Regions from separate parts of the Kosakonia beeri genome, predicted to be linked through region 1. Evidence: predicted binding sites of a transcription regulator. Region 1 holds the regulator's gene; each other region holds the start of a gene.

The links. Region 1 encodes CRP, which controls carbon source genes, mostly activating them, when cyclic AMP is high. Its sites were predicted from a motif close to ATGTGANNNNNNTCACAT; they were not measured.
Positions count from the first base shown of each region.
Region 2: deoC (deoxyribose-phosphate aldolase) is a predicted target of CRP. The motif match lies at 5,959-5,976, and genes of this name have one in related genera.
Region 3: rhaS (HTH-type transcriptional activator RhaS) is a predicted target of CRP. The motif match lies at 1,495-1,512, and genes of this name have one in related genera.

Region 1 covers NZ_CM135106.1:450,900-458,874, reverse strand. Annotated here, with positions in the region: gene prs (ribose-phosphate diphosphokinase) at 1-148, opposite strand, end outside; gene ACUY4S_RS02165 (NUDIX hydrolase) at 345-1,067, shown strand; gene ACUY4S_RS02160 (5-bromo-4-chloroindolyl phosphate hydrolysis family protein) at 1,105-2,085, opposite strand; gene ACUY4S_RS02155 (toxic anion resistance protein) at 2,099-3,223, opposite strand; gene ACUY4S_RS02150 (hydrolase) at 3,402-4,421, shown strand; gene ACUY4S_RS02145 (YheU family protein) at 4,418-4,636, shown strand; gene ACUY4S_RS02140 (phosphoribulokinase) at 4,692-5,561, shown strand; gene ACUY4S_RS02135 (OsmC family protein) at 5,605-6,009, opposite strand; gene crp (cAMP-activated global transcriptional regulator CRP) at 6,343-6,975, shown strand; gene ACUY4S_RS02125 (YccS/YhfK family putative transporter) at 7,024-7,975, shown strand, end outside.
Region 2 covers NZ_CM135106.1:4,186,483-4,194,457, reverse strand. Annotated here, with positions in the region: gene prfC (peptide chain release factor 3) at 1-220, shown strand, start outside; gene osmY (molecular chaperone OsmY) at 603-1,220, shown strand; gene ACUY4S_RS19795 (DUF1328 domain-containing protein) at 1,350-1,511, shown strand; gene ACUY4S_RS19790 (patatin-like phospholipase family protein) at 1,632-2,696, shown strand; gene ACUY4S_RS19785 (metal-dependent hydrolase) at 2,693-3,475, shown strand; gene ACUY4S_RS19780 (YjjW family glycine radical enzyme activase) at 3,464-4,327, opposite strand; gene ACUY4S_RS19775 (YjjI family glycine radical enzyme) at 4,299-5,849, opposite strand; gene deoC (deoxyribose-phosphate aldolase) at 6,102-6,881, shown strand; gene deoA (thymidine phosphorylase) at 6,979-7,975, shown strand, end outside.
Region 3 covers NZ_CM135106.1:4,812,972-4,820,946, forward strand. Annotated here, with positions in the region: gene rhaR (HTH-type transcriptional activator RhaR) at 1-451, opposite strand, end outside; gene rhaS (HTH-type transcriptional activator RhaS) at 525-1,361, opposite strand; gene rhaB (rhamnulokinase) at 1,667-3,136, shown strand; gene rhaA (L-rhamnose isomerase) at 3,133-4,392, shown strand; gene rhaD (rhamnulose-1-phosphate aldolase) at 4,482-5,312, shown strand; gene rhaS (rhamnose ABC transporter substrate-binding protein) at 5,397-6,383, shown strand; gene ACUY4S_RS22785 (sugar ABC transporter ATP-binding protein) at 6,438-7,949, shown strand; gene ACUY4S_RS22790 (ABC transporter permease) at 7,949-7,975, shown strand, end outside.

The DNA.
Region 1 (7,975 bases):
CCCGCATCGCCGCGACACGAATACGCATGAGGTGGGCGAAGGTGGGCAACTCGCCGGTCACTTTCAGCCACACTGCACCATCCGGGAAAATACCGTGATTAAGTTCAACTTGCTGATTATCGAGAAACAACGCGATTCTGTTTGCCATCACACACCTCACTCAGTTCAATTAATGTCCCTTGGACACTTATAATATTGTCCATGAGACATTATTAATGCAAGTTCTTTTTTTCATCAGGCTTTTAATAAGCGCTAAGCTGCTGAAAAATATTAGGATAAAAGTTAGCTTGCTGCCCTTTCGCAGGCTGATAAACTTGTGGCGTGTACAAAAAGACGAGTTAACGATGATCAGCGAAGCCGAATATCTGAACGCCTACGATGCCAGCCGTTTCCCCTCACCGCTGGTGACGGTGGATAATGTGCTATTCACCCTGCATCAGCAGGTGCTTTGCGTATTATTAGTAGAACGCGCAAGCCAGCCGCAGCAGGGGCGCTGGGGGCTGCCCGGCGGCTTTATCGATCTGGACAAAGATGATTCAACCCGCGCGACGGCGTTGCGTAAGCTGACCGAAAAAACCGGTGTTTCGCCATCGTGGCTCGAACAGCTGGATACCTTTTCAGGCCCGCAGCGCGATCCACGCGGCTGGAGCCTGACGGTGGCCTGGTTCGCGCTGATTTCCTGGGTTTCTTGCGCCCCGCATATCGAGAGTGTAAGCGATGCCAAATGGGTGCCGGTCAGCGAGTTGCCGCACTATGCGCTGGCGTTTGATCATGCGGATATTATTCAGGCCGCACTGCACCGGCTGCGGCAAAAAACGATGTACTCGCTCCTGCCCGTTTATTGCCTGCCAGAGACGTTTACACAAACACAGCTTCAGGAAGCGACAGAGATCATTCTCGGTCAGCCTATCCAGCGTAAGAGCCTGATCCGCCGTTTTGAAGCTTCCGGCATGTTTGAAGAGACGGGCGAAAGTGTACCGACCGGCGCGCGAAAAGCGCGGTTATGGCGGCGCAAACCGGGCGTCGACATTCATCTTTTTTCGCGAAATTTACTGACGGATGGCTAATATCTGCACCGGCAATCGCGCAAGTGCAGATACCCAATCATTTCACATAGCCGTCTGTTTTGAGCAGCTTGTCTAAGGTTTTAAGTTCAGAATTGAGATCATCCGTATCGTTTTCCAGCAAGGCCTGATGTTGCTGATGAAAGGCGCTTTTTAAACGTCGCATCATCTCCAGTTGATCTTCTACCGATTTTTGCCGTTGTTGAGCGTCAAGCAGTTGTTCCGAAAGGGTCTGCCCCTGGGTAACAATCATTTCAACGCCAGGCAGATAACGGTCTAAAAAGCGCCGCCCCGGTACTTCATCCCTTTTGTCTGTACTCATGCATTGCAGGATCTGGCGCGCTGACGCAGTAATCTGAGCCAGTTCAGCCAGCAGCGGAGCAGGCAGCCCTCTCTTTTTTTCCAGGCGTGCAATACGCTGCGCTAACAACTGATCCGCTTCGGCGGCCGTTTGTTGCGCTTTTTCGGCTGCAGCAAGAATCGCCAGCTGGGCGTCATGTTTACGTGCGGCCATCTTCAGTGACCATGCATACAGGAGATAGCCGACAAAGAGCAACGCAAAGAATCCAAGGTAGACGGGGTGCGCGCTGTAATCATAGATCTGCCGGTATAACGATACAGACAGAATCATTAATAACAGATACAGCACATGGATGGTGCTAAGCCGTCGCCAGTCCCGATAGAGATGCACGAGCATCGCCATCATTCCCGCCCAAAATGGCAGCGCAATGGCATCTCCCACAAAAAACCAGAAAAAGCCTGCCAACGCCCCCACAACCAGCGCTATGCGATCAAAGAACAGCGTGCGGCCCAGCAGAATAAAACCAAACCAGTTCACCACCGCGAAGCAGGTTGCGAGTCCCCCCACATCTTTCCCCAATTCGCTATCCACCTGCGTAGCGAAACGGGCTGAATAGGCGGAATATAAGAGGCCCGCGATAAACGTGAATAACCGGGCGGAGATACGGTTCAAACGGTTGCTGTAATAGGCATCCAGCCAGTGTGTGATTCTCTCGGACATGGTCTCTTCCTGCTTACTGCTGTCCCGCCGTTCCGCTGGCGATGGAGGCCAGACGGATACGCAGATCGTTTTCCATTGTGAGTAGCTCTTTTTCTACTTCAGCCCTGCGTTGACGTGCGTCAGTAGCAATTTTCACCGACTCTTCAATGGTACTCAACAACCGCGACTGCACATCGCGCAGGGTGTCGATATCCACCACTGACCGCTCCACCTCACGCGCCGTTTCCAGCGTGCCGGTTTGCAACATTTCCGCATTGCGGCGCAGTAAATCATTGGTGGTATCCGCCACCTCTTTTTGCAGTTTTGCCGCCTGACGCTGGGTTTGCAGTGACATGGCCAGCGCTATCTGGCTTTTCCACACCGGAATGGTGGAAAGAATGCTGCTTTGGATCTTTTCTGCCAGTGACTGGCTGTTGCTCTGCATCAGGCGAATTTGCGGGGCGGAGTGCATCGCAATCGTTCGCGATACCATCAAATCATGCAGGCGACGCTCAAAGCGCTGAATGCCTTCCAGCAGATCGCGCACGCGCTGCGCGTTCATCGGGTCCGATGCCGCTTGCACCTGCAACGCGGGCAGTTCATTCTGTTTTATCTGCTCCAGCTTTTGCTTACCGGCAATAATGTGCAGCGTAATTTGCTGAAAAACCTCGCGGTTACGCTCAAAGAGGGTCTCGAGCACGGAAATATTGCGCAGCAGATCAACCATCGCGTCATTCAGCTTTGCGGTGATATTTTCTACCTGTTCAGACAGGGTCTGGTATTCCAGCAGCGTGCGCTCAATGCGGTTAAACAGCGATCCCAGCAGTGGCAGTGAGGCGAGAAAGCCCGGTTTTTGTTCAAAGGCGCTGATGTCCACCCCTTTGATTTTTTGCAGCAGTTCGGTCAGTTGCGTACCGATAATGCCCGCATCTTTTGCCCGCACTTCTTGCATCAGGGAGTCGGAGAACTGCGAGATGCTGTTCATGGTTTTTGCGCCAAAACCCAACGAAAACGCCGGGTCGTTAATATTGATCTCTTCAACAATATTCTGGATTTGCGCGTGCTCCGCCGGGGTTAAGTGTTCACTGCCAGGCAGGTCATTCATCGACGGGTTTGATTGCTGCGGCGCGGCGAGGTCAAGCGAGGTATGTTCCGTCATCCAATACGTCCTCAATGGGTAAATGGCAGACAGCGGTAATGTAATGTAATCGCTGGTTTTCTTGTGTCTTTATGAAGCTGTCTGTAAGGGGTAATACGTTACAACAGCAGCAAAGTATTAAACAGCCTAATTGTTAGCAAGTATAATAACCGTCTATTAACTTAAATTTTTTATTATGATGGCAGATATTACACCGGCAAATTTCCTTGAAGATCAGGGAGAAGCGCACAATTTTCATCCGATGCCGGGTGCGCGCAATCCGCATCTACAAACGATGCTGCCACGCCTTTTACGTCGTCGCCTGCAGTTTGAACCGTGGTGGCAGCGTCTTGAGCTGCCGGATGGCGATTTTGTCGATCTCGCCTGGAGTGAAGAACCGTACCAGGCGCGGCATAAACCGCGCCTGGTGGTATTTCACGGCCTTGAAGGCAGCCTGCATAGCCCTTACGCGCACGGTCTGGTTCATGCGGCGAAGGCGCGCGGCTGGCTGGGGGTCGTCATGCATTTTCGCGGTTGCAGCGGTATTCCTAATCGCCTGAATCGCATTTACCACTCTGGTGAGACCGAAGACGGCACCTGGTTTTTGCAATGGCTGCGTCAGGAACTGGGTGCCGCGCCAACGGCAGCCGTTGGGTACTCGCTCGGCGGTAATATGCTTGGCTGCCTGCTGGCAAAAGCAGAGGATGACTTGCCCGTCGATGCAGCGGTCATTGTCTCTGCGCCACTGGTGCTGGAAGCGTGCAGTTATCATATGGATAAGGGTTTCTCACGCGTTTATCAGCGCTATTTACTCAATCTGCTGAAAGCCAACGCAGCGCGAAAATTACGCGCTTACCCCGGCTCGCTCCCGTTAACGTTGTCGGCGTTGCGCAAAGTACGCCGCATCCGTGAGTTTGACGACCTGATCACCGCGAAGATCCACGGCTTCGCCGACGCACTGGATTATTACCGACGCTGCAGCGCCATGCCGGTACTGCCGGACATCCGTAAACCGACCTTGATTATTCACGCCAAAGACGATCCTTTTATGGATCATAATGTGATCCCGGATGCCGGACATTTGCCGGCAAATATTGAGTATCAGTTAACGGAGCATGGCGGCCACGTGGGTTTTGTCGGCGGCACACTGCGTCGCCCGGAAATGTGGCTTGAGACACGTATTCCGGACTGGCTCTCTCCCTGGCTGGAGGCGAAATGATTATTCCATGGCAAGAGATCGAAACCGCAACGCTGGATAACCTGATTGAGAGCTTTGTCTTGCGCGAAGGCACCGATTATGGTGAACATGAACGCTCGCTTGAACAAAAGGTCGCCGATGTTAAACGGCAATTGCAACGCGGCGAAGCAGTGCTGGTGTGGTCTGAACTGCACGAGACAGTCAATATTATGCCGCGCGGGCAATTCCACGATTAACGGGGTGCATGGCGGCTGACTATACTGAAAATAATCATTAATTCAGGGAGTTATTATGTCTGCCAAACACCCGGTCATTGCCGTCACCGGCTCCAGCGGTGCGGGAACGACCACCACCAGCCTCGCTTTTCGTAAGATCTTCGCGCAACTGGGTATGCAGGCGGCGGAAGTTGAAGGCGACAGTTTTCATCGCTATACCCGCCCGGAAATGGATATGGCGATCCGCAAAGCGCGCGATCTTGGGCGGCATATCAGTTACTTCGGGCCGGAAGCTAACGATTTTGGCCTGCTCGAACAGACCTTCAGCGAATATGGCCAGACCGGCAAAGGTCAGGCGCGGAAGTATCTCCATACCTACGATGAAGCCGTGCCCTGGAACCAGGTACCGGGTACGTTTACCCCCTGGCAGCCATTGCCTGAACCCACAGATGTACTTTTTTACGAAGGGCTGCACGGTGGCGTGGTCACCCCACAGCATGACGTATCACGTTATGTTGATTTGCTGGTCGGCGTAGTGCCAATTGTTAATCTGGAGTGGATCCAGAAACTGGTGCGCGACACCAGCGAACGCGGCCACTCGCGCGAAGCGGTAATGGATTCCGTGGTACGCTCCATGGAAGATTACATTAACTTTATTACCCCGCAGTTCTCGCGCACGCATATCAACTTTCAACGTGTACCAACCGTGGATACCTCGAACCCTTTTGCCGCGAAAGGCATTCCTTCGCTGGATGAAAGTTTTGTGGTGATCCACTTTCGTAATCTGGAAGGGATTGATTACCCATGGCTTCTGGCGATGCTGCAAGGCTCGTTTATTTCCCATATGGACACGCTGGTGGTGCCTGGCGGAAAAATGGGGCTGGCGATGGAGCTAATCATGACGCCGCTGGTGCAACGGTTGATGGAAGGGAAAAAGATAAAATAGCGTTAGGGGAACCCGGTAACGCCACGCTACCGGGCTGAGCACATCAGGCTTCTATGACTTCGTAGGAATGGGTGATGTTCACCGCCTTTTCCAGCATCAACGCCACGGAGCAGTACTTCTCCGCAGAGAGATCCACCGCACGGGAAACCGCAGCATCTTTCAGCGCTTTGCCGGTGACGATAAAGTGCAGATTGATATGGGTGAACAGACGCGGGGCTTCTTCGCGACGCTCTGAGGTCAGCTTCACTTCGCAGTCGGTAACGTCATGGCGCCCTTTCTGCAGGATAGACACCACATCAATGGCGCTGCACCCGCCTGCGGCCATCAGCACCATTTCCATCGGGCTTGGTGCTTTATCGCCTGAGTTGCCATCCATCAGGATTTGGTGGCCCGAGGCGGACTCACCGAGGAAGGTTAACCCTTCAACCCATTTCACACGTGCCTGCATTTTTCTTTACTCCGAAGTGGCAATTTTCTTTACAGATTACGCGTACATAAGAAAAGTCGCAACGGAAGGCGACCTGCGTCATGCTGAAGCGAGACACCAGGAGACAGGCGGTTAAAGCTATGCTAAAACAATCTGGATGCTACAGAAAAAATGGATGTCACGCAGACACGCCTGACATCACACTTTAGAGACCGCAGATGACGCTGACGGTCCACTTCCGAGGATTTGGAAGCGAATACACAAAGTCGAACGATAACGTGTATAGATTGCAACCCCAGGGGCAGGGTGCACATCCTGTGTCTGGTGACAGCTTATAACAGAGGATAATCGCGCATGGTGCTTGGCAAACCGCAAACAGACCCGACTCTCGAATGGTTCTTGTCTCATTGCCACATTCATAAGTACCCGTCGAAGAGCACGCTGATTCACCAGGGTGAAAAAGCGGAAACGTTGTATTACATCGTTAAAGGCTCAGTGGCAGTGCTGATCAAGGATGAAGAAGGTAAAGAGATGATCCTCTCTTACCTGAATCAGGGAGATTTTATCGGTGAACTGGGCCTGTTCGAAGAAGGTCAGGAGCGCAGTGCGTGGGTACGCGCTAAGACCGCATGTGAAGTGGCCGAAATTTCCTATAAAAAATTCCGTCAGTTAATCCAGGTAAACCCGGACATTCTGATGCGCCTTTCCTCGCAAATGGCGCGTCGCCTGCAGGTCACTTCAGAGAAAGTCGGCAACCTCGCGTTCCTTGACGTGACAGGTCGCATTGCCCAAACGCTGTTGAACCTGGCGAAACAGCCAGACGCAATGACTCACCCGGACGGTATGCAAATTAAAATTACCCGTCAGGAAATTGGTCAGATCGTCGGTTGCTCGCGCGAAACAGTGGGCCGTATTTTGAAAATGCTGGAAGATCAAAATCTCATTTCCGCACACGGTAAAACTATCGTGGTTTACGGAACCCGTTAATCGACAAAACGGCGCGCCGCTTATCCGGTGCGCCGTTTTTGTTTTCTCATGTGGCGCAGGCTGATTTATCACCCCGAAATCAACTACGCACTGCGGCAAACGCTGGTGTTATGTTTGCCTGTGGCCATCGGCTTAATCGTCGGTCATTTGCAACAAGGTTTGCTGTTCTCCCTCGTGCCCGCCTGCTGCAACATTGCAGGTCTTGATACCCCCCATAAACGTTTCTTTAAACGCCTGATTATTGGCGGCTCGCTGTTTGCAGGATGCAGCCTCGCGGTACAACTGCTGCTTGCAGAGAACCTGCCCCTGCCGCTGATCCTCACCGGCATGACATTATTACTTGGCGTGACCGCCGAAATCAGTGCACTGCATGGGCGGTTACTCCCGGCCTCGCTGATTGCTGCCATCTTTACCCTGAGCCTTGCCGGCAGTATGCCAATATGGCAACCGTTACTGATTTATGCGCTTGGTACCTTGTGGTACGGGCTGTTTAACTGGTTCTGGTTCTGGATGTGGCGGGAACAACCGCTGCATGAAACGATAAGCCTGCTTTACCGTGAACTGGCGGACTACTGCGAAGCCAAATACAGCCTGCTGACGCAGCACAAAGATCCAGAAACCGCCCTGCCACCGCTGCTGGCCCGCCAGCAAAAAGTCGTGGATATGATAAGTCAGTGTTATCAGCAACTGCATATGCTGGCCGCGAACCAGCACAATGATTACAAGCGTATGTTGCGCGTGTTCCAGGTCGCGCTGGACCTACAAGAGCACATCTCTGTCAGTTTGCACCAGCCAGAAGAAGTGCAAAAGTTGGTGGAGCAAAGCCATGCCGAGCAGGTGATACGCTGGAATGCGCAAACCGTTGCTGCACGCCTGCGTGTGCTGGCCGATGATATTCTCTATCACCGATACCCTACGCGTTTCACGATGGATAAGCAGGTTGGTGCGCTGGAGAAAATCGCCCGCCAGCATCCGGATAACCCGGTCGGGCATTTTTGCG
Region 2 (7,975 bases), 1.2 Mb from region 1:
CAACGTTGAAGCCGTGTACGAATCCGTAAACGTGGCTACCGCGCGTTGGGTTGAGAGCACAGACGTGAAAAAGTTCGAAGAGTTTAAGCGGAAGAACGAAATTCAGCTGGCTCTCGACGGCGGCGACAACCTGACGTATATCGCTCCGACGATGGTGAACCTGAACCTGACCCAGGAACGTTACCCTGAAGTCACCTTCCACAAAACCCGCGAGCATTAATCCTTTCCGGAGCGCGGCACACGCCGTGCTCCGTCACTTTTCCTGTCTTATTAGCCTGTTGCGGAAAGTTCTTAAAACCGCGCGTTTTGCTGCTTATTGGTCGTTTTTTAACCGCTTGTCCAGGCTTTTTAGCGATTGTGATCTATATTTAACAAAGTGATGACAAATTGGGTGGGTAAAAGTCCTGTTCATTGCGTGTTTTATAGTCTTTTATCCACCTTTGTCATTGCATGTTGATATTAATAACTGCATCAGAAGGGATGCGACGGTATTGTGACCGGAACCATTGATTTCTGAACTGGGTGACAATCACCGCGCAGTAGAGCAGCCATTGTTGCTGCTTGTAGCCCAAATTGTGGGCAAACCAATAGGAATGACATCGATGACTATGACAAGACTGAAGATTTCTAAAACTCTGCTGGCTGTAATGTTGGGTTCCGTATTGGCGAGTGGTTCTGCTTTCGCAGCAGAGACAACCACTGACAAAGCGCAAAACACCGCGTCCAGCGCAGGGGATAAAATCGATAGTTCTATGAATAAAGTCGGTGGCTTCATGGATGACAGCACCATTACCGCCAAGGTAAAAGCGGCGCTGGTGGATCATGAAAGCATTAAAAGCACCGATATTTCCGTCAAAACCGAGAAGAAAGTGGTTACGCTCAGCGGCTTTGTAGAAAGCCAGGCGCAGGCTGAACAGGCTGTTTCTGTCGCCAAAGGCGTAGAGGGCGTAGCGTCCGTCAGCGACAAGCTGCATGTACGTGACGGAAAATCCCAGTCAGTAAAAGGTTACGCGGGTGACACCGCCACAACCAGTGAAATCAAAGCCAAACTGCTGGCCGACGATGTGGTCCCTTCCCGTAAGGTTAAAGTGGAAACCACAGACGGCGTTGTCCAGTTGTCGGGTACCGTTGATTCACAAGCTCAAAGTGAACGCGCTGAAAGCATCGCCAAAGCCATTGATGGTGTGAAGAGCGTGAAAAACGATCTCAAAGTTAAGTAACAGATCCTGAAAACGTCACTGCCCGGCTGTTGCCGGATATGACAAGCACGTACCGGGAAAATCACGCGGGTGAGCATCCTGAGCGCTCACCGTAAGCGGTCGACATTAACTATGGTAAAGGAGAGTCTTATGTTTCGTTGGGGCATTATATTTCTGGTTATCGCGTTAATTGCCGCCGCTCTGGGCTTTGGTGGCCTGGCAGGCACGGCAGCAGGCGCCGCGAAAATTGTCTTCATCGTCGGTATTATCCTGTTCCTGGTGAGCCTGTTTATGGGTCGTCGGCGTCCATAGCGAATAACACGCTTAAACTTCGGTTACATTAAAGCCAGTCCTCGTGACTGGCTTTGCTGTTTCAGCGGACTATAAATTACGTTACTTTGTCAGGCATGACGTTTCTGAAAGGAAAGCAGCGTGGGGCAGTATATTCCCGTAACGCTCGGCAATATTGCGCCGCTGGCGTTAAAACCATTTCGGCCTGGTCGCCTCGCGCTGGTGTGCGAAGGTGGCGGCCAGCGTGGCATTTTTACCGCCGGGGTGCTGGATGAATTTATGCGCGCAGAATTTAACCCTTTCGAGCTCTATTTTGGAACTTCTGCGGGCGCGCAAAACCTGTCAGCTTATGTCTGTAACCAGCCCGGTTATGCCCGTAAAGTGATTATGCGTTACACGACGCAGCGCGATTTTTTTGACCCGGTGCGGTTTGTCCGCGGTGGCAACCTGATAGACCTTGACTGGCTGGTAGAATCAACCGCAAGCAAAATGCCACTGGCGATGGACACCGCTGCGCGCGCCTTTGAGGGCGGCAAAGCGTTTTACATGTGCGCCTGCCGGCAGGATGACTACACGGCAGAGTATTTCGCGCCGACGCACCAAACCTGGCTGGATTTAATTCGGGCTTCGAGTGCGATCCCCGGTTTTTACCGACCGGGCGTCTCACTGGAAGGTATCAACTATCTGGACGGCGGCGTCAGCGATGCCATTCCGGTGCAGGAAGCGGCTAAACGCGGGGCAAAAACCATTGTGGTGATCCGCACGGTACCGTCGCAAATGTATTATACGCCGCAGTGGTTTAAACGCATGGAACGCTGGCTGGGGGAGAGCAGTCTGCAACCGCTGGTTAACCTGGTGCAGCACCATGAAAAAAGTTATTTAGCCATTCAAAAATTCATCGAAACCCCGCCGGGTAAGCTGCGTATTTTTGAGATCTATCCTCCTAAGATACTGAACAGTATGGCGTTGGGGAGCCGTCTTCCCGCGCTGCGTGATGACTATAAAATTGGGCGACTGTGCGGGCGTTATTTTCTGGCGACAGTGGGTAAATTACTGGCACAAACTCCGCCACTGGTACGCCATCCGCCGCTTCTGGCAACCCGGGTTGTGCCTCCTGCGCCGGTGGCTAACGATGCGCTGGATACGCCGCTGGTCATTGCGCCGCAGGCTAACGATTTGCCAATCAATAAAGAGGATACGGCGTGAGTTTTCGCTTTATCGACACCCATTGTCATTTTGATTTCCCTCCCTTCTCCGGAGATGAAACCGCCAGCATTGCCCGTGCCGCTGCTGCGGGCGTCGGGCAGATCATCGTGCCGGCCATTGCGGCCCGCTATTTTGAGCGCGTCTGTGATTTAGCCCGCCAGCACGCTGCGCTTTATGCCGCGCTGGGTTTGCATCCCATCGTGATTGAGGAACATAACGGAGAAAGTCTGGATATTCTTCAGGAGTGCCTGGCCGCACAAGCCGATGCCGTGGTCGCGATTGGTGAGATCGGCCTCGATCTCTACCGTGAGGATCCGCAGTTTGAACGCCAGCAACAGTTACTGGATGCGCAGCTGAAACTGGCGAAGCGCTATGACTTACCGGTCATCCTTCACTCTCGTCGAACCCACGACAAACTGGCGATGCACCTGAAAAAGCATGATTTGCCGCGCAAAGGCGTGGTACACGGTTTCGCCGGCAGCCTGCAGCAAGCACAACGTTTTGTTGAGCTGGGCTACTGCATTGGCGTGGGCGGCACGATTACTTACCCCCGAGCGAGTAAAACCCGTGATGTAATGGCGCAGCTGCCGCTTTCCGCGCTGTTACTGGAAACGGACGCGCCGGATATGCCGTTAAACGGTTTTCAGGGTCAGCCCAACCGGCCGGAACAAGCCGCTCGCGTCTTTACAACGCTGTGTGAACTGCGCCCGGAACCCGCAGAAGACATTGCTGAGGCATTGCTGGCAAACACACGTCAGTTGTTTGCATTACAGGTATAGCGCTGGTCGAAGTACGGTTCTAACTCCACGCTCTTCCAGCGCCTCCGCCAGCGGTTCAATGTCTTCTGACGTGGCGCTACGCCAGTTTTGGGCCTCGCCGAACACGCCATGGGCATGGAACGCATTCAGACGCACCGGCACCTCCCCAAGCTCACCAATGAACGCCGCCAGCGCATCTATATGTGCCAGATAATCGCTGTGCTCAGGGATCAACAATAAACGTAGCTCCGCCAGTTTATGCTCCGCCGCCAGCAGACGCAGGCTCTCTTTTACCTGCCGGTTGTCCCGCCCGGTAAGATAGCGATGCAGCTCACTTGTCCAGGCTTTCAGATCGATCATCGCGCCGTGGCAAACCGGTAACAATCTACGCCAGCCGGTTTCACTGAGCAGACCGTTGCTGTCCACCAGGCAGCTCAGATGCCGAAGTTGTGGATCATCGTGTATGGCGGTAAACAGCGCGTGCAAAAAGGGTAACTGCAGCGTGGCCTCACCGCCGCTGACGGTGATGCCTTCAATAAAGGGCGCTGTTTTGCGGATCTGTGCCAGTACCATTGCCACTGACATCGGCTGTGCCATTGGTGTGGCTTGTTGCGGGCACACATGCAGGCAGGTATCACACTGCTGGCAATGATGCGCCTGCCAGATAACCTGCCTGCCCGTCAGCGTTAATGCCTTATTCGGGCAAGTGGGCACACATTCACCACAGTGATTGCAACGCCCAATGGTCCAGGGGTTATGGCAGTTCTTGCAGCGCATATTGCAGCCCTGTAAGAACAGCGCCAGTCTGCTTCCCGGACCGTCTACGCACGAAAAGGGAATGAGCTTACTGACGAAAGCGCATTTGCTGTTCATGGCTTATCACACGGGGTTGCCGCTCAAGAATGTGGGTGTTGCGCGCTGCCTCTTCACCGAGCCAGGTGGTATTGGTGCGCGATCCCGCGGCACGGAATTTCTCCAGATCCGAAAGACGCACCATATAACCGGTTACCCGCACAAGATCGTTACCCGCGATGTTGGCGGTAAACTCTCGCATACCAGCCTTAAAGGCCCCGAGGCAGAGCTGAACCAGCGCCTGCGGGTTGCGTTTGATGGTTTCGTCGAGGGTCAAAATGTCGCTGATCCCGGCACTGTACCAGGCGTGATGCGGTGCCACGGTAAGGAGATGTGTGATCGGATCCGGCTCATCGCCATAGGGCAGACGTGCGCCCGGCGTTGTGCCGATATCTGAACTGATCCCCGACTGTGCATGCAGCATGGCGCGCTGCCGCCAGCCATAGCTCACTGGCGTGTTATCGACGAATGTTGCAAGGGCTTCGCTGATACGGTAGCCGATCGCATTGGCCTGTTCATCTTTGCCGTAGCGTGCTCCGGACCCGGCTTTATCACAAAGAATATTTACTGCTTCAGCCAGCCCGAACAGGCCAAACATGGGCACAAAACGATCGGCATCGATCAGACCTTCCCGGACCAGGAAGCTATGCTCAAAGAAACCTGATTCTTGATAGAGGAAGTCGCAGCGGGCATTGATAACTGCCATTTGCTGGCGGCAGTAATGCGGTAACTGGTGCGTGAAAAAATCCTCCAGCGAGTCACTGCCTTCAGCAATGATTTTCAGATTGAGCCGCACCAGTGTGCTGCCGCCCCCGCCGAGGGGCAGCGAGTTGTAACAACTGACAATGCCATAGCCGCCTTTTGTGAAAATATTATCATGCATCGGGCCGTTAGCGATGTGGGGTTTACTGCATGAGCAGATATTACGCGCGACTTCGAGCAGCAGATCATCTGGCGTAATTTGCGGATCGTAAATAAAGGTGAGATTGGGCGCAACCTGCTTCAACTCTGCGTCGGCTCGCAATATGGCTCGCGTAACAGGGCCATCAAACGGGCCAATGTTCGCATGCATAAACGCATCGGGCAGTGTGCGGTCGAGATAGCGCCAGAAACGTTTTATTCGGATATCGATTTCTTCTTGTGTTAAAATTCTAACATACGGTTGTAGCAACGCATCCAGTTGTCCGAGGTAGACCGGCATTGCAGTGACGGAAGGCACATGGTGATAGAGGATGGTCAGCATCGACAAGGCATCATCCAGGTCACTGGCACCTTCCAGCTCCAGCCACGCGGAGCCATTCGCGAGAAATTTGGCGTAATCCGGCAGGACATAGCGTGGTTTGTACGGGGCATGGCCTTCGAACATATCGCAGACCGCGCCCTTATCAAGCGCGGCGCGCGCGGTTTCTGGCAGGGCCGGATACGGCAGGCTGTTTTCTGCCTCCAGCGCCAGAAAATGGCGCTTCTGTTCCGGGGTTAGCGTCGGGCTGGTGACTATCTGCTGGCAGTGCGACAGCAAAAAGGGATCAACAGATATGGACATCATTGTTCCTCTTGTTCCTTACGGGGAAGAGGAGTGTATGCAGGACGGGGCGCCTCCCTTTTTGATCCGCGTGGCTCCCCGGGCGATTACCGGCAGATTGAAGCTAAAAATTTGATGAATGTCTCATTATGGTTTTGCAAGCGTGAATTAAGTTTTCATTAACTGTGATGGGTGTCGAAGTGTAACGGTGGGTTAATGTTAGAATAGTAACAGACCCGAACAAGAAATCGGCAATGAGCCGTCGGAGAGATTATGACTGATTTAACTGCAAGCAGCCTGCGTGCATTAAAACTGATGGACCTGACCACCCTGAACGACGATGACACTAACGAGAAAGTCATCGCCCTGTGTCATCAGGCGAAAACGCCCGTCGGCAACACGGCGGCAATCTGTATTTATCCACGTTTTATTCCGATTGCACGTAAGACGCTGAACGCGCAGGGTACGCCGGATGTACGTATTGCGACGGTAACCAACTTCCCGCACGGTAACGACGACATTGAAATCGCGCTGGCGGAAACCCGCGCGGCGATCGCTTACGGTGCCGATGAAGTGGATGTGGTCTTCCCGTACCGCGCCCTGATTGCCGGTAACGAGCAGGTAGGTTTTGATCTGGTAAAAGCCTGCAAAGAGGCCTGCGCTGCGGCCAGCGTGTTGCTGAAAGTGATCATCGAAACCGGTGAACTGAAAGAAGAGGCGCTGATCCGTAAAGCGTCTGAAATCGCCATCAAAGCAGGGGCGGATTTCATCAAAACCTCGACCGGTAAAGTGGCGGTCAATGCGACGCCAGAGAGCGCACGCATCATGCTGGAAGTGATCCGTGATATGGGGGTGGAAAAATCGGTGGGCTTCAAACCCGCAGGCGGTGTGCGCAGCGCGGAAGATGCACAGCAGTACCTGGCTATTGCTGATGAATTATTAGGTGCTGACTGGGCCGATGCCCGTCACTACCGTTTTGGCGCGTCCAGCCTGCTGGCGAGCCTGCTGAAAGCGCTGGGCCATGGCGACGGTAAGAGCGCGAGCAGCTACTAATAATGGTCTGATAGCGTGTTGCTTATCAGGCTGACTTAACCCATGTTTCGCCGGGCCTGTTCTGGTGCCCGGCCGTATCTTTCCTCAGGGGGTTACCTTGTTTCTCGCTCAAGAAATTATTCGAAAAAAACGCGATGGTCTCGCACTGAGTGATGAAGAAATCCGTTTTTTTATCAATGGAATTCGCGATAACACTGTGTCCGAAGGGCAAATAGCTGCGCTGGCAATGACCATTTTCTTCCACGATATGATCATGCCTGAGCGCGTCTCGCTGACCATGGCGATGCGGGATTCCGGCACTGTGCTGGACTGGAAGCATCTCGATCTTAACGGCCCGGTAGTCGATAAACACTCTACTGGCGGTGTGGGCGATGTGACTTCGTTAATGCTGGGCCCGATGGTGGCGGCTTGCGGTGGCTATATCCCTATGATTTCCGGGCGCGGACTCGGCCATACAGGCGGTACGCTCGATAAACTGGAAGCGATCCCAGGTTTTGACATTTTCCCGCAGGACAGTCGCTTCCGCGAGATTATTAAAGAGGTGGGTGTGGCGATTATTGGCCAGACCAACTCGCTGGCACCGGCAGACAAACGTTTTTATGCCACCCGCGACATTACCGCAACGGTGGACTCCATCCCGCTGATAACGGCATCGATCCTCGCCAAAAAACTGGCGGAAGGGCTGGATGCGCTGGTCATGGATGTGAAAGTGGGCAGCGGGGCATTTATGCCGACCTACGCCCTTTCTGAACAGCTGGCTGAAGCGATCGTTGGCGTGGCCAATGGCGCAGGTGTACGAACCACCGCATTGCTGACAGATATGAACCAGGTGCTGGCATCCAGCGCGGGCAACGCCGTTGAAGTGCGCGAAGCCGTGCAATTCCTGACGGGCGAATACCGTAACCCGCGCTTGTTGGACGTCACCATGGCACTCTGTGTTGAGATGTTGATTTCCGGCAAGCTGGCGAAAGATGACCATGAAGCGCGGGCAAAATTGCAGACGGTGCTGGATAACGGTAAGGCGGCGGAAATTTTTGGCCGTATGGTGGCGGCACAAAAAGGCCCAACGGATTTTGTCGAAAACTACGACCACT
Region 3 (7,975 bases), 560 kb from region 1:
GTGTTTCCGCCATGAGATTGTCGAGCGGATCGGGCCTTGCGCTCTCATGCTCAAGTTGCGTAATGACCTGCCGCGCCTGTGCCATACCTGTGCTACCAATACGCCAGTGCGGTACCCAATTTGAGCCATGCAGGCCGGGAATATGCGCTGCCCAATCAAGATTTAAGGTCAGCCGTTCCGGACAATAGATAATATTTTGCAGCACCAGATCGTTAACCGACGCGTACGAATGGCAATCTTCCGCACGGATATAAAACAAATCACCGCGGGTAATGCGGTAAGGGCGACCATTAAGCACATGCAAACCGTTGCCGCGCCATACCAGCACCAGTTCATAAAACTCATGGGTATGTTCGGCAAAGACATTTTGCGGATAGCGATCCGCCACCGCAACGGCCTGGCCAGCGCGGGGAAAGAAGTCTGCTTTACGAAGGATTAACTGACCTGCCACAACGCCACCTCTGCCGTGAACAACCTGCCATTATTAGCGGATCCACGGCAAAAAATCGGTGATAGCCTTCTCGTTACTGAAGCAGCATATCACGCCCCTGACGGATATCGCGCGGCGACCAGTTGAACTCACGACGGAACAGCGTTGAGAAGTGGTTGCTGTCGCCAAACCCACAACGGAAGGCAATATCCGTTACGCTGTCATCGCTATGGCGCAGCATATGGCGCGCTTTAATAAGCCTTAACCGGTTGAGGTAGCGCTGCGGCGTCAGGCCCGTAGAATGCTTCATCTGGCGGTGCAGCGTGCGCAGTGAGAGCGTAAAGTGTTCCGCCAGCGTTTCCCAGCACACATCTTCCGCAAAGTGATCTTCCAGCCACAACATCAACTGATTCAATCGGGCATCATTATTCACCGCCCCTTCTTGCAGGCTGCTTTTACGCAATAAAACCAGCAACTGCATAAACAAGATCTCACGGTTGGCAATGCCATGGGTGTCCATTTCGCTATCCGACGCCTCCATCTGACCGATGATGGCACGAACCTGCGTAAGCGCCTGCTGATTCACCCGCCAATGCGACGGATAGTGGCCATCCTGCTCTTGCGGTAAAAGCTGATTCAGCCCCGATAAAAACTGGAATGCCTCCGGCGAACGGTACAGAACATTCGTCAGGCAAAGGTTATCAGTATGTTCATACAAGTGCCGGTCATGGTCGCGCACAAAGCACACTGTACCGCCGCTGATGGTGTAGGGCTGACCGTTAAAAACATGAATGCCGGTACCATGCTCAACGATCACAATTTCATGAAAATCATGATGATGCTCAGGGAAAGCCGCCTGGGGTAATCGCGGCTCAATGGCAACAGGTGATTTACCTGACGGGAAAAAATCCACGCTATGAAGTACGGTCATACTTGCCCCCAACCCAACAATGAGAAACGTTCTCAAAATAGTAATTAAGGGTTCTCAACCTCACCTTAAATTTTCGACACTATTTCGCGCATAGCCTGCCGTTTTTTCAAGAAACGGCGGGAAAGATCGGGAAATGTGGCCAGGGTCACAATGGCCGAAAACCCCGCCATAACTGGAAACTGTGAACTCTCTCACGTTCATCTTTGCTTTCTTGCCAGCGCTAAATCGCCGCTGTCCGTAACAAGAAGGTACAACGCCTCGCCCTTTTTTAGACTGTTCGCAATGACTCTAAGAAGGACCCGCTCATGACTTTTCGCCATTGTGTTGCCGTTGATTTAGGCGCGTCCAGCGGACGCGTCATGCTGGCGCGTTACGATCGCCAACAACGCACACTTTCGCTTCGCGAAATCCACCGTTTCGTTAACTGCCTGCAAAAGGTTGAGGGTGTTGACTGCTGGGATATTGATAGCCTGGAAGCCGAAATCCGCTTCGGTCTGCAAAAGGTGTGTGAAGAAGGTATTCAACCTGACAGCATCGGTATCGACACCTGGGGCGTCGACTATGTTTTGATAAACCGCCATGGTGAACGTGTCGGCCTGCCTGTTGCCTACCGCGACAATCGTACCGACGGCATCATGAACCGTGCGATGCAAGCACCGGGCAAAACCGACATTTATCTGCGCAGCGGCATTCAGTTTTTACCGTTCAACACCCTGTATCAATTGCGGGCGCTGGCGGAACAGCAGCCTGAATTACTGGAGCAAGCCGATCATGCTCTGCTGATCCCGGATTACTTTAGCTACCGTCTTACCGGCAATCTGAATTGGGAATATACCAACGCCACCACCACGCAACTGGTCAACATCAACACAGATAACTGGGACAGCACGCTGCTGGACTGGGCTGGCGTTCCTGCACGCTGGTTCGGCACGCCAACGCACCCGGGAAATGTGATTGGTCACTGGGTGTGCCCGCAGAATCATCGCATTCCAGTCGTCGCTGTCGCCAGTCACGACACCGCCAGCGCCGTTATTGCCGCACCGCTGGCAGATAAAGATGCTGCGTATTTATCGTCAGGCACCTGGTCGCTGATGGGTTTTGAGAGCAAAACCCCTTACACCAGCGAGAACGCGCTGGCGGCCAATATTACCAACGAAGGCGGTGCAGAAGGGCGTTATCGGGTGCTGAAAAACATCATGGGGCTCTGGTTGCTGCAACGCGTTCTGAAAGAGCAAAGCATTACCGATCTCCCGGCGCTGATTGCCCAAACGGAACAGATCGCCACGTGCTGTTTTGTCATCAATCCAAACGATGAGCGCTTTATCAACCCGGACAATATGAGTGCCGAAATCCAGGCCGCCTGCCGGGAAGCAGGCCAACAGGCCCCGCAAAGTTCGGCTGAACTGGCGCGCTGTATTTTCGACAGTCTTGCGCTGCTGTATGCCGACGTACTCGGTGAACTGGCGAGCCTGCGCGGTCACCCCTTTACCCGTCTGCATATTGTCGGAGGCGGCTGTCAGAACCAGCTACTGAACCAGTTGTGCGCAGACGCCTGCGGCCTGCCAGTGATCGCTGGCCCGGTTGAGGCCTCCACGCTCGGCAATATCGGCATTCAACTGATGACGCTGGATGAACTGACCCACGTTGATGACTTCCGCAAGGTGGTCGTCGCTAACCACGACCTGATCACCTTTACCCCCAATCCTGATAATGAAATCGCCCGCTATGTCGCGCGCTTTCAGCAAAAACGACAGACAAAGGAGCTTTGCGCATGACCACTCAACTTGAACAAGCCTGGGAAATTGCTAAACAGCGTTTCGCCGCTGTGGGTATTGATGTCGAGGAGGCGTTGCGTCAGCTTGATCGCCTGCCGGTCTCAATGCACTGCTGGCAGGGCGATGATGTAGCCGGTTTCGAAAACCCGGAAGGTAGCCTGACCGGCGGGATCCAGGCTACCGGCAGTTATCCTGGCAAAGCGCGTAACGCCATGGAACTGCGTGCCGATTTGGAGCAAGCGCTGAGCCTGATCCCCGGCCCCAAACGTGTCAACCTGCATGCGCTTTATCTGGAAGCAGATGCCCCGGTGAGCCGCGATCAGATCAAACCGGAGCACTTCAGAAATTGGGTGGAATGGGCCAAAACCAACAAACTGGGGCTGGATTTTAACCCATCCTGCTTCTCACACCCGCTGAGCGCGGACGGCTTTACTCTGTCGCATGCTAACGATGAGATCCGCCAGTTCTGGATTGACCATGTCAAAGCCAGCCGCCGCGTTTCTGCCTGGTTCGGTGAACAACTGGGTACGCCGTCGGTGATGAATATCTGGATCCCGGATGGCATGAAAGACATCACCGTTGACCGCCTGGCACCCCGCCAGCGTCTGCTAAATGCGCTGGATGAAGCCATCAGCGAAAAACTTAACCCGGCACACCATATCGACGCCGTCGAAAGCAAGCTGTTCGGTATTGGTGCTGAAAGTTACACCGTGGGCTCCAACGAGTTCTATCTGGGCTACGCCACCACCCGCCAGACTGCACTGTGTCTGGATGCCGGGCACTTCCATCCGACTGAAGTGATCTCCGACAAGATCTCCGCCGCCATGCTCTATGTTCCGCGTCTGCTGCTGCACGTCAGCCGCCCGGTACGCTGGGACAGCGACCACGTCGTGTTGCTGGATGATGAAACCCAGGCCATTGCCAGTGAAATCATCCGCCACAAACTGTTTGACCGCGTGCATATCGGTCTCGATTTCTTTGACGCTTCTATTAACCGTATCGCCGCATGGGTGATCGGTACGCGCAACATGAAAAAAGCGTTGCTGCGCGCATTGCTGGAACCGGTTGAGCAGCTGCGCAAACTGGAAGCCGATGGCGATTACACCGCGCGGCTCGCCTTATTGGAAGAGCAAAAATCCCTGCCGTGGCAGGCAGTATGGGAGATGTATTGCCAGCGCCACGATACCCCAGCAGGTAGCCAGTGGCTGGAAAGCGTGCGCGCGTATGAGAAAGACGTATTAAGCCAGCGCGGGTAACCCGTTAACCCCTCCCCGGCAAGGGTGAGGGGAAAATTTTTCAGCGTGAGGGGAAAACCCCGCACCGTATTAACAGGAACAACAAGACTATGCAGACCATTATTAATTCCTGGTTCGTCCAGGGGATGATTAAAGCCACCTCCGACGCCTGGCTGAAAGGTTGGGATGAACGTAACGGCGGCAACCTGACCCTGCGTCTGGATGATGCGGACATTGCGCCGTTTGAGGCGGATTTCCATCAGAAGCCACGGTACATTGCACTGAGCCAGCCAATGCCATTGCTGGCGAACACGCCGTTTATTGTTACCGGCTCAGGCAAATTCTTCCGCAACGTGCAGCTCGATCCGACAGCGAATTTGGGCGTGGTCAAAGTCGACAGCGATGGCGCGGGTTACCACATTCTGTGGGGACTGACCCATGAAGCCGTGCCGACGTCTGAGCTGCCGGCGCACTTTTTATCCCACTGCGAACGTATCAAAGCCACAGGCGGCAAAGATCGGGTCATCATGCACTGCCATGCCACTAATCTGATTGCGCTGACCTACGTGCTGGAAAATAACGCCGACTTTATCACCCGTAAACTGTGGGAAGGCAGCACAGAGTGTCTGGTGGTCTTCCCGGACGGGGTTGGCATTCTGCCGTGGATGGTGCCGGGCACCGATGAAATCGGTCAGGCAACTGCCACAGATATGCAGAAACACTCACTGGTACTGTGGCCGTTCCACGGCGTCTTCGGCAGCGGCCCGACGCTGGATGAAACGTTTGGCCTGATCGACACCGCGGAGAAGTCCGCAGAAGTACTGGTAAAAATCTATTCGATGGGCGGCATGAAACAGACCATCACTCAGGAAGAACTGATTGCACTGGGCAAACGCTTTGGCGTTACACCGCTCCAGTCGGCTATTGATTTGTACAAATAACAACATCGCGCCCCGCTCACGAAGACGGGGCGAAACCTCACCTGCAAGCCCTACAAACACTAACTTATGTGGAGTAAAAGCGAGATGAAAACAAAAGCAAGCTTGATCCTCACCGTTGCCATTCTGGCGTTGTCCGGTTCCGCTGTTGCCGAAGTTAAAATCGCCCTCGTGGCGAAATCGTTAGGTAATGGTTTTTTCGAAGCAGCAAATACCGGCGCGCAGGAGGCAGCCAAAGAGTTAGGCGATGTTAAAGTGATTTACACCGGCCCCACGACCACCACGGCCGAAGCCCAGATCGAAGTACTGAACGGTTTGATCGCCCAAGGAGTGGATGCGATCGCCATTTCAGCCAACGATCCGGATGCAGTGGTGCCGGTACTGAAAAAAGCCATGCAGCGCGGCATTAAAGTGGTGTCCTGGGACTCTGGCGTGGCCAAAGCTGGGCGACAAATCCATTTGAACCCCTCCAATAACGCGCTGATCGGCGAAACGAACGTTAAACTCGCCGCAGACGCGCTAAAAGCGCTGAATGTGGAGAAAGGCGACGTGGCCATTCTCAGCGCTACACCCACCTCCACTAACCAGAATATCTGGATTGCGGAGATGAAAAAGGTTCTGCCGAAATACCCGTCCATCAACCTGGTCACTGTCGCCTATGGCGATGATTTATCTGATAAGAGCTACCGCGAAGCGGTCGGGCTGTTGAAAACCTACCCGGATTTAAAAGTGATCGTTTCACCGTCATCCGTTGGCATTGTTGCTGCCGCGCAGGCGGTAAAAGACCAGGGCAAGATCGGCAAAGTGTATGTCACTGGCCTGGGTCTGCCGTCGGAAATGGCGGGAGCTATCAAATCCGGTGCCAGTAAAAGTTTCGCAATCTGGAACCCGATCGATCTCGGCTATGCAGCAACCTATTTAGCCGATGACCTGGTGAAAGGCTCGGCGACCAAAACCGAAGCCAGCATGGGCAAACTCGGCAAGGTCAAACTGGATGCCGATGGCAGCGGCGCAATGGCAGAACCGTTCGTCTACGATGCCAGCAACATTGATAAGTTCTCAAAGATTTTCTGATCCCTTTCTCCCTCTCCTCTGTGGGGAGGGAGTGACAAGACCTGGAGAACTATCATGACTGCATCCACCCCATTGCTGTCGCTGAAGGGCATTACCAAAGTTTTTCCTGGAGTGCGTGCCCTTGAGAATGTGCAACTCGATCTCTGGCCCGGAAAAGTCACGGCGTTAATTGGTGAAAACGGCGCAGGGAAATCCACGCTGGTTAAAGTGATGACCGGCATTTATCAGCCTGAAGAGGGCGAAATACTCTACAAAGCGATTCCGATTACCCTCCCGACGCCTGAAGCGGCGCATAAAATGGGCATTACTGCCATCCACCAGGAAACCGTCCTGTTCGACGAACTGTCTGTCACTGAAAATATTTTTGTCGGCCAGTATTTGTATAAGGGCCTATTTAAAAAACTCGACTGGCCCGCTATGCACCAGAAAGCGCGCGATATTCTGTCACGGCTGGAGGTGCAAATTGACCCACACGCGACCTTAAAAACCTTAAGCATTGCGCAACGCCATATGGTGGCGATTGCCCGTGCGCTCTCCTTTGACGCGCAGGTGGTGATTCTGGATGAACCGACTGCCGCGCTGTCACAACATGAAATCCTGGAGTTTTACCAAATCGTCGAACGGCTAAAACAGGAAGGTAAGGCGATTCTGTTCATCTCACATAAGTTCGATGAAATTTTTGAACTGGCGGATCACTACACCATCTTGCGTGATGGCGTGTACGTTGACTCCGGGGCGATTCAGGCGATCAGCGAAGAGCGCATGATCGCGATGATGGTCGGGCGCGCCATCAACCAGAGCTGGCCCAAAGTGGTTTGCGAAATGGGCGAGACGGTACTGGAGGTTAACGATCTTTGCCATCCCACCGAATTTGCCCATATCAGTTTCTCGCTGCGCAAAGGCGAAATCCTCGGCTTTTACGGGCTGGTTGGTGCCGGGCGCACTGAACTGATGCAGGCGCTTTGCGGCGTGTCACGCCCCCTTTCCGGCAACATTATTCTCAATGGCAAAACGGTGCATTTCCACCAGCCTGCAGACGCAATCAACGCCGGGATCGTGTACGTGCCAGAAGAGCGGCAAAAACAGGGGGCGATTATCGCGTTACCAATTGCCCAGAACATCAGTTTGCCACAACTCAGTAAGTTAAACGGCAATGGTGTACTGAACGATGCCCGTGAATGGGCACTGGCGGATGAGTATGCCCGCCGTTTGCAGGTAAAGGCGTTTAGCTGGCGGCAGGCGGTAGAAACGCTTTCCGGGGGTAATCAGCAAAAAGTGGTGATCGGCAAATGGCTGGCGACCCATCCGGATGTGATCATCCTCGACGAGCCCACGAAAGGGATCGATATCGGATCGAAAGCGGCCGTGCATCAATTTATGTCGGAACTGGTGGCGCAAGGGCTGGCAGTGATCATGGTGTCTTCTGAACTGCCGGAGGTCATGGGCATGAGCGACCGGATTATTGTGATGCATGAAGGACTGATGGTCGCGCAATACCAGGCGGGAGAAGCCACAGCAGAAACCATTGTCAGCGCCGCCAGCGGTGCGGGTAAGGAGGCGGCATAATGTGGCAACAACTGCTTAAACACCGC